3 regions of the Paenibacillus sp. FSL L8-0644 genome follow, and region 2 is predicted to be linked to each of the others. Evidence: riboswitches for the same ligand, from Rfam matches in the RefSeq annotation. Region 2 holds a riboswitch; each other region holds the start of a gene.

Region 1 (3,280 bases), 240 kb from region 2:
TCAGCAGTAAGTGGAGCAACAGCAGCTAGAGATTTTTGTGGTTCAGGTACAGGAGTTCCTTTTTCCAATACAACCATGTTATTGTTCTCGTCATATTGGATGATTGTACCCGCCAACATTTGGTCAGGGATTTTTTCCCCTTTCTCAGCATGAGAGATTGCTGGACTGACGACTCCCCAAGAAATGAGTAGCGTTACAGCTAGAAAAGCTTGTGGTAGATACTTTACTTTCATACAAAGCGCCTCCTCGAAAAATTTGTAAATCCATAGATAGCATAAATGAGCTCACATACTATATCAACCTTTTAATGGAATATATGAATATATTTATCTATATTTTTATAAGCAAGAGTTCATTATCCTGACATATACGACATTTAATGACAGTTTTATAACAGCAGATTTGATAGTCCAGTAGGAGTAAGAAGCTAAAGGAGTTCTCCAAATGAACATTAGGAGCTTATTAATCTACTAGAACAATTTGCTAGAGTGATGGGTGATATCATGGTATAATTTACCTTATGGATTTTGAATAGTGGTGGATGTTTTCGGACCACGGTGTAGCTTCCTGAAAGGGGGTGAAGCCGATGGTCAACCTTGTGTCGTGCTACGATGTGTTGCGTTGGATGGTTACGTTACTAAGCCTGGTGTTTAGTATTCGTAAACTTTATCGCTGGCTACGTCGGAAATTTCGGAACAAGCGAAAACCCACCGCGTAATTAGGTTGGCCCCTAACGGTGGGTTTCGTTTGCATTAACCATTAGTTATGCAGCGCGCCGTGGGTGATCCACAGCCTTTCAAGTCCTAAGAGTCTTTGCCGTTGGCGCGGCGAAGACTCTTTTTAGTATACGGACACGGTGGTTTACTCTATACCTAATTTTAACACTTCAATTGCGTACACGCAATTGGAGGTTAGGTCTTGTTTCTACCTTATCGTTCAAATTTAAATTATTGTGCAGCCTTTATTGACAAGCCTGTGACAACAAAATAAGATCGTAATGAAAAGAAATAAAGGAAGAAAACAGGTGTGAGCCGGACAACTCTATGTATGGGGTTTCGTAGAGACGATGTACATAGTTGTTGAGCATGTTCACTTAAAAGGGAAGTTCGGTTGATTCCGACACGGGCCCGCCACTGTATACAGGCATCAGCAGGATACTGCTGGAGCTTTCAGAACAGCCACTGGAATTGTGAAGAACCGGGAAGGCCTGAAAGATACGCCTGGAGTCAGGAGACCTGCCTGTTTTGACATCACTGTCAGACCCACGGGATTGCTGGGGAGGTGGTTAGGCGTGCTGCATACGGAATGTCTGAAACCGATCCCTTCTATATTATTAGAGTTGGCTTCGAGGTGAGTTTTGGCATTTTATATTGAAGGCATTTCTGACTGCTAATCAAGTGGTCCGGAATGCTTTTTTTGGCGTTTTACGTTAGGTTTATATGTTTTTACAAGATAGAGGGGGACTCATGAAATGATTAGCAATCGTAGTAGGCGTTCATGGTTCGTATGTACAGGGGTGATGCTGCTGCTAGCAGTTATGGCTCTTTCGGGATGTGCCAGCAATAAGACGGCGGATAGCTCCGGCAAGGGGGAGAACGCGTCAGCACAACAAACAGCGACAGATAAAAAGCTAGTAATGGCGTATACGTGGAAACCGTCAGGCGTTGACCCGCACGGAGATAATAGCTGGGATGTAATGCGATCCGGTGCAGGCGAGACGCTGGTACGTTTGAATGAAAAGCTGGAACCTATGGCTTGGTTGGCAAAGGAGTGGAAGCAGGACAGCCCTACAGTTTGGACGTTCAGCTTGCAGGATAAAGTCACTTTTCATAATGGAAAAAGTATGGATGCAGCAAGTGTAAAAGCGTCTTTGTTACGCTCTATTGAGAAAAGCCATCTGGCGAAGGATTTACTGAATGTGAAGTCCATTGATGTAAGCGGCCCGCTGGCCTTGAAGATCACGACAAACCAGCCGAATGCGGCGTTGGTGTCTAATCTAGCTGATCCATCGACGATTGTACTGGATGTGGCATCGATGAAAGATGAACAGAGTCACCCAGCGATGACAGGCGCCTTTAAAGTCAAAGCGTTCAACAAGGACCAATCGTTGGTCGTAGAGCGTTATGACGGATACTGGGGCGAGAAGGCACGATTGGCTGAAGCGACGATGAAGTTCATTACGGACGGGAATTCGCGCCTGATGGCACTGCAATCCGGTGAGGTGGACGTAGCGACGGATATTCCGGTTGATAACGCAGAGGTACTGAAAAAGAACGGCAAGCTGCAAGTGCTGTCAGCTCCGTCCTTGCGCACCCATATGATCGTGTACAATATGGAATCGCCAGTATTCAAGGATGTGGCGAACCGTAAGGTGGTGGACAGCCTGATTCCACGCGCATCGATTGTGAGCGCCGTCATGAGGGACTTCGGTACGGAGGCAAGCAGCCCGTTCCCGAGCATTCTTCCCTTCGGTAAAGTTGAGCGTAAAGCGCTGGACGGAACGGCAGAGCAACTTTTGACGAAGGATGGCTGGCAGAAGGACGCCCAAGGGACATGGACTAAGCAAGGCAAGCCGTTCGAGGTTACGCTGCTGACTTTCCCTCAGCGTCCGGAGCTCTCTGTTATGGCTGAGGTCATCCAAAGCCAATTGCTGAAAGAGGGAATCCAGGTCAAGATTCGCAAGGTGGAAAATATCGACGAGGCGTTGACCAAAAACGATTGGGATTTTGCTATGTACAGTATGCTTACTGCTCATACAGGAGAGCCGCAATATTTTATGGACATGTTTTATTCTTTGAAAAGCGAAGCCAATGTAAGCCGTTATAGTTCCAAACCGCTAGAGAGTATTCTGAACAGCCTGAAGCTGGCGAAGGATACAGCGCAGCGTAATGCCATGACACTACAAGCGCTGGATATCATCAATACGGATTTGCCACAGTCGTTCATTGTGCATCCTGATAATGTGTTTGGCGTGAAAAAAGGGGTGGAGGGTTTTACACCCCATCCGATCGAGTATTACTACATTACGACGCAATCCGATATTGCGGAATAACGAGCTGCGTATCCTATGATTCGTTTTATACTGGAACGTGTGGCGCAGCTGCTTATCATTGTATTCGTGGTATCCACGCTGACTTTTGTACTGATGCGGCTGGCCCCTGGAGACCCTGCTACCATTTTGCTCACCGCGCATAATATCCCTGCCTCTGAGGAAGCCTTGACGACGCTACGAAAGGAACTGGGCTTAAACGAACCGCTTCATATTCAATATGTGAACTGG
Region 2 (3,280 bases):
CGGTCAATGGACTCAAAAAGCGTGGCTTTACGCCAGCAGTACGAGACGAGGACGGAAGTTTGATCGGATTGACAGGAGCTTTCGCCCCATACGATCTGAAGGGGAAGGAAGTGCTGTTGCAACTGCATGGCGATCCAGCCCCACGGTTGGTAAAATGGCTGGACGAGCAGGGGGCAGTGACCCGCCAGGTACTTCCTTATAAGCATATCCCACCTGAGGAAGCAAAATTGCAGGCGTTACTGGAGGATGTTATCCATCGTAATGTTGATGCCGTTACATTCACGAGTGGTCCGCAAATTCGATTTTTGGCCCAATATGCCAGAGAGCAAAATCGAATCGAGGATTTACTGGAAGCTTTTCGTGAGGATGTGATTGCTGTATCCGTAGGGAAGGTGACTGCACAGTCCATTGTGGAAGAAGGGATTGATCGAGTCGTGTTTCCAACCGAAGAGCGCATGGGCGCGATGATGGTGGAGCTGGGCAAATATTTTGAACATAACGATTCGGTGCATGGCTGTGGTCTGAAGATCGTGAATGGTCATTGAAATGAGATCAAAATTATAAATGCAGTATGCTAAAAAAATGAACTTATATTTCGGGATACAGAGTAAAATAAAGATAAGGGCCTCCGAGGTCTTTATCTTTTTTTGTTGGACATGCATCGACAAAGATTTTTGTTATAGCGAAAATGTTTATCTAATATAATGAATAAGTTTCGATGCTACTTAGGACAGGAGCTGAGACGTTAATGAATTCTATTTGCGTATTTGCCGGGTCCAGACCTGGACATTTATCGGTATATGTTGAGGCAGCAGGCAAACTGGGAGAAGCCATGGCTCGCCATCATATCCGTCTGATCTATGGCGGCTCTAGCAGGGGGCTAATGGGAGAGGTGGCGGATGGAATGCTGGCGGGTAACGGTCAGGTCACTGGTATTATGCCCACCCTATTATTTGATGCAGAGATCATTCATCGGGGAGTTACCGAATTTATTGAGGTAGCAAGCATGCATGAGCGTAAAGCGGCAATGAGCGAGATGGCCGATGCGTTTATCGCCCTTCCGGGTGGCTTGGGAACCTTCGAGGAGCTGTTCGAGGTATTGTGCTGGGCGCAAATTGGCATTCATCGCAAGCCCATTGGGCTGCTGAATGTGAATGGATATTTTGACCCGTTAGTAGAAATGGTGCGTCATAGCGTGCAAGAAGGGTTTACCGGGGCTGAGCACCCAGCGTTATTAAGTATCTCTGCGGACCCGGACGAATTGCTACATATGTTAAAAAATAAAGCAGAGAACTTGAAATAAAGCGTTTTTCGTGCTTGCACAACTGATTGAGGCAAGGTTATGATAAGACCCATAATCAAATAGCGGACAGACAAGGTGCCTTTGCGGTTGAGCAAAGGGTAACAGGGAATCGGGTGCAAATCCCGAGCGGTCCCGCCACTGTAAGGAAGAGGATTTTTTTTAATGGTCACTCGTGAAAAACGGGGAAGACGAAAGAATCTGTTGATGCCAAGCCAGGAGACCTACCTTGATCTGTATGCACCGTTAACCTTCGCGGAGAGGATGGGTGTACGAAATCAGGAAATCAGGCACACGTTGCTTTTTCCATGTTGGCTAGAGGTTTGCGTGGATATGAACGTGCAGCAGCGTTTGAAGCGTAAACAGACAGATGGAAAACAACGGCAGGCTGGAGGAAGACAAATCGTGTCTTCTTACGCTGTTTGTTCGTCTGATGAGAGATACGTACATAGAAGCCCCATCCGGGTAGGATGGGGCTTTTTTGAGTTACAGGATGTCCAAAAATCATTGGAATAGATAGCATAGCTGCCCTGAAAAGGATGAATAGGAGGAGCCCGATGAGCCCATTAGGAAAATTGTTGGTGATTGGATTTGGACCAGGAGATATGGAACATATCACAAAACGGGCGCTGGATGCGCTGGCCGAAAGTGAGGTCATTATCGGCTACAATACCTATGTTGATTTGATCCGTCCGTTGTTGAACGGACAGGAGATTGTACGTACAGGGATGACAGAGGAAGTGAGCCGTGCGCAGGAGGCGGTTCGCCAAGCAGAGATGGGCAAGAAGGTAGCCGTCATTTCCAGTGGAGATGCAGGAGTCTATGGCATGGCAGGGCTGGTGTACGAAGTGCTGATGCAAAAAGGCTGGCGACGCGAGGACGGGGTTGAGGTAGAAGTCGTACCGGGGATCTCGGCAATTCAGTCCTGTGCTTCGTTGCTGGGGGCGCCGGTTATGCATGATGCTTGCACGATCAGTCTGAGTGATCATCTGACCCCGTGGGAAACGATTGTGAAGCGTGTAGAAGCTGCGGCTTCAGCTGATTTTGTGATTGCATTATACAACCCGCGCAGTGGTCGGCGTACGCGCCAGATTGTGGAGACGCAGTCCATTTTGCTGCGTTACCGCGATCCGCAAACTCCGGTCGGGTTGGTGAAAAGTGCTTATCGTGAGCGTCAGCAAGTTATTGTAACGACGCTGGAAGATATGCTGAACCATGACATCGGGATGCTGACGACTGTAATCATCGGCAATTCCTCGACGACGGTGTATGACGGTTTGATCGTGACTCCGCGCGGATATCAGCGCAAATACACGTTGGATGCGACCGAGCAGGCGCTCAAGCCGCATCAGCGTCTCCGCACGGAAGCGGAGCCGTGGTCGCTGGGAGCGCAAGAGGGTACACCGCAGGCAGGAGCAGCCCCGACTACGCCCGCTGGACCCTCCGCGAGCGGCGCTGCGGTTGCGACGCAGGCACGCCCGCAAGCGATGGCTGCCGTGCAGGCAACAACTGCTGTGCAAACCGGCACGGCCCCGGCATCGCTGGCGGCAGAGGCGCTAAGCCGCCTCGCTGTCGGCGGCAAGCTGCCTGGCGAAGCCAACGCTCGCTGGAGCGGGCAAGCGCCTACCGCCAAGAGCACCGCCGGAACGTCGGCGGTGGCCGGAGCAGGGGCCGCGGCCGGGATGGCGACAGGCGGCTTTGGCAAGCCTGCGCTGTTTGAGGTGGGTGTTTCCCCGGGTGTGGGAAACAAGAAGTTCACCGCTCGCCAGATGGCGCTGCTCGCCGAGGTAGCGGGTGATGACGGCGAGCTGGAATACACGCCGGATCATCAGATCGTGCTGCGCGTGCCGTGTGCAGACCCCGAGGAACTGGTCGGGCGGCTGCGGGATGAACGATTCATTGTCATGCCGATTGGCGATGTGTTTAAGGTGAAGGCGTGCGACTTCTGCAATATGGAGAAGGATGACTCGGTGCCTGTGG
Region 3 (3,280 bases), 3.5 Mb from region 2:
TAACTACATTCCAGCACGCCTGACAGCGGCAATGCTTGTGATAGCGGCGTGGATGTACAAACGAGATGCTGCAAGAAGCTGGCGCACAGTCAAGCGAGACGCTCGTCTGCACCCAAGTCCGAACAGTGGCTTCCCGGAATCGGCTGTTGCTGGTGCATTGGGGATTCGTCTTGGAGGATATAATGTGTATCATGGCGTGCGCTCCTTTCGTGCATACATGGGGGATTGGATACGACCGCTAGAGTCGAAAGATATACGGCATACGATCCAGCTGATGTTCGCCGTGTCCAGTATGTTTGTAGGATTGTGTTTGTTAGGAGCCGCAGGTTGTTTTGCCTTGGGATGGGTGCGGTGAGGGTGAGGAGTGACACACTGAATAATGATCGAGCAGGAAGTGACATTTCTTGAAACAAGATATAGCAGCAAAAAGGACAGTAGAATACGCACAAAGACCGAACTCACAGGAGGATAAGGTGCCGTATGATGCTAAAGAAGATCTGCATTGGGATATGGAGCTCGTGTTAGTTCGTCACGGCACAACCTTATGGAACAAGGAACGTCGATATCTGGGACACTCCGACTTAGGTTTGCTACCGGGGGCAGAGCAGGAATTAAAGCCTTTGCAGGAAAAATTGCAAGGTCAGTCCTTTGCTCGAATCTATTGCAGCGACTTAATGCGATGTCGCCAGACCTTGCAGATCATTGTGCCGGAATCAGAGTTGACGTCTGGGCGTTCCCTATCTACTATGCCTCCTATGATGGAACCATGTCTGCGAGAGCTTCATTTTGGCGAGTGGGATGGAAAAACGTATGACATGCTCAAGGATGTGTCGTTGTATCGGGCTTGGATTGATGAGCCGCAACGGATCACCCCACCTGGTGGAGAGTCTTGGACAGATTTTGTAAATCGTCTGCGCAAATTTCTTGACTCTCTGTATGAATGGCGTGTTGCTATGGAAGTTCAACCCATGGATTTGACTGCTACGTCGCCCTCTGTTTTGGTCGTTACGCATGGTGGCGTAATTCGTCAGCTAGCTTGCATGCTGATACCGGGCCATGATTTTTGGAGTCTGAATCCGAAGCCGGGAGAAGCATTAAGGATTCAATTGAGGCTGGCAGGACCGCACAATTACATAGCGGAAATGCTTCCTCATTAGGTTAGACACCAGCGGATAAAGAGGCTGTTTGGGTTGTAAGCCGCCTCATTTTAACCTATAATCATCAAGTAAAAGAACGGCTTGACTACCACTACATCAAATATCCAGCAGACGAGGTCGGCGCAGCGTGATGAAACTATGGTTTCCCTCCCTGCGCTGTTAAAAGGGAAGTCGGTGTGAATCCGGCGCGGTCCCGCCACTGTAAATGGAAACATGCCCGTTAGTCCTCTTTATATGTTACTAAGCATATGAAAGAATTTCAGGACATGTATTTTACCATAAGTCAGGATACCTGCCCGTCCGCCTGTCACCATAATCCTTCGAGGAAAGGATGACGTGTTCGCAGTGACTGTCCATGCGGAAAGAAGCTGCCGCCTGCGCACGATCTGCGCTAACGTGACCCCTGTGTCCTGATATGAGGATGCGGGGGTTTTTGATAGGAAAAAAGGCTAGATTTAGAAGATATCTGATGATGTTCAAGTAACGCTCTTAACGATTTATTTATGAAGGGGTGCAAATCATGGCAGGAAAAAAAATAAAGGTGTGGACAACAGGTCTATTGGCTCTGATTTTGGCAGTTGTGCTGAGTGCATGTGGCGCTAATGGAAAAAATGCAGAAAATAAAGAGGGTCAGGCTTCTTCACAGCAGCCGGGACAGGCAGTAAACGCACAAGAGCCTCCGGGCAAAACGGTTTACCCGCTCACAGTTAAAGATGCAACAGGACAGGAATTTACATTCAAAAAAGCGCCGGATAAAATCGTTTCCGTCTCCCCGGCAGAAACCGAGGCGTTGTTCGCCATTGGGCTGGATAAGGAAATTGTCGGCGTCTCCGACTACTCTGATTACCCGGAAGCAGCTACGAAAAAGCCTAAAGTGGGCGGTATTATGAAACCGAACGAAGAGGCGATCATTGCTGCGAACCCGGAAGTCGTTTTTGCAGGGATATCACTTAGTGAACAGGCTACGACCAAGCTGCGCGACATGGGAATTATGATTTTTAAAACGGAACCGAAGACAGTGGAAGATGTCATGGCTAACATCGAATTGTATGGGAAAATCACCGATCATCAGAGAGAAGCAAGAGCGGTGACTGACAAGATGAGAGCAGATGTAGCAGAAGTAAAAGAAGGAATTAAAAATATCGGTAAAGGGCAGAAGCTGCGGGTATACGTCGAGTTTTCACCAGGCTGGACAGTGGGTAAAGGCGAGTTTATGGACGAGCTGATTACGTTGGCGGGCGGCGAAAATGTAGGTGCCACGCAGAAGGGGTGGTACCAAATCAGTGAGGAAAATATTATTGCTGCGAACCCTGACGTGATTTTGTACAGCAAAAGTGTCAAGGACGACAAAACGGGCCAGACGCTCGGTGATATCATTAAAGCTCGCAGTGGATGGGATCAAATATCGGCTGTTCGCCACAACCGGGTGTTTGCCGTGGATGATAATTTGATCAGTCGTCCGGGTCCACGCGTAACGGAAGGTCTCAAGGAAGTGGCCAAGGGCGTGTATCCTGAAATTTTCAAATGAACCGTAAACTGATCGGCTTTGGAGGGACAGGTCTTGTCCTGCTGTTGCTGACGCTGCTGCTCTGTCTTGGCATCGGCTCGGCCAAGCTTCCGGTCAGCCAAATCACGGGCATTCTGGTTAACCACCTACCGTGGTTAGGCGATACGTTTACACCGGATTGGAATACATCCTCAGAGCAGATTATTTTGAAGGTCAGATTGCCACGAGTGTTACTGGGAATGTTGGTAGGAGCAGCGCTGGCGCTGGCGGGAGCCGGATTTCAGGGTGTGCTGCGTAATCCTTTGGCTGATCCGTATACACTGGGGGTATCCTCGGGGGCTTCGGTAGGAGCGGCAGTACTGATTTATTGGGGCCTTCAATTTTCATTTGTTGGCATATGGACGCTGCCGCTAGTGGCATTTACGACCGGAATGCTTACGCTGTGGATGGTGCTGACGTTGGCACGGGAAGGTGGGAAAATTCCGACACAAAGTCTCATTTTGTCGGGTGTGGTGATGCAATCCTTTCTGGGAGCGGTTGTTTCCTTTCTGACAGCCATGTCGAAGGAGACGGTCAATGAAATATTGTACTGGACGATGGGAAGTCTTAGTCTGCG

What was found. Region 2 has a riboswitch for cobalamin ahead of cobJ (precorrin-3B C(17)-methyltransferase). Riboswitches for the same ligand answer to the same signal wherever they lie in the genome.
Region 1: linked by a shared signal. The riboswitch ahead of NSS94_RS24275 (ABC transporter substrate-binding protein) and the one ahead of cobJ (precorrin-3B C(17)-methyltransferase) in region 2 are both predicted to bind cobalamin.
Region 3: linked by a shared signal. The riboswitch ahead of NSS94_RS07300 (ABC transporter substrate-binding protein) and the one ahead of cobJ (precorrin-3B C(17)-methyltransferase) in region 2 are both predicted to bind cobalamin.

What each region holds. Positions count from the first base shown of each region.
Region 1 is NZ_JBBOYN010000001.1:5,360,007-5,363,286, reverse strand. Features, by position in the region: gene NSS94_RS24280 (hypothetical protein) at 1-233, opposite strand, end outside; cobalamin riboswitch at 1,060-1,257, shown strand; gene NSS94_RS24275 (ABC transporter substrate-binding protein) at 1,472-3,052, shown strand; gene nikB (nickel ABC transporter permease) at 3,068-3,280, shown strand, end outside.
Region 2 is NZ_JBBOYN010000001.1:5,123,371-5,126,650, reverse strand. Features, by position in the region: gene NSS94_RS23205 (uroporphyrinogen-III synthase) at 1-545, shown strand, start outside; gene NSS94_RS23200 (LOG family protein) at 749-1,303, shown strand; cobalamin riboswitch at 1,361-1,546, shown strand; gene cobJ (precorrin-3B C(17)-methyltransferase) at 1,858-3,280, shown strand, end outside.
Region 3 is NZ_JBBOYN010000001.1:1,619,233-1,622,512, forward strand. Features, by position in the region: gene cbiB (adenosylcobinamide-phosphate synthase CbiB) at 1-355, shown strand, start outside; gene NSS94_RS07295 (histidine phosphatase family protein) at 405-1,157, shown strand; cobalamin riboswitch at 1,280-1,471, shown strand; gene NSS94_RS07300 (ABC transporter substrate-binding protein) at 1,678-2,685, shown strand; gene NSS94_RS07305 (FecCD family ABC transporter permease) at 2,682-3,280, shown strand, end outside.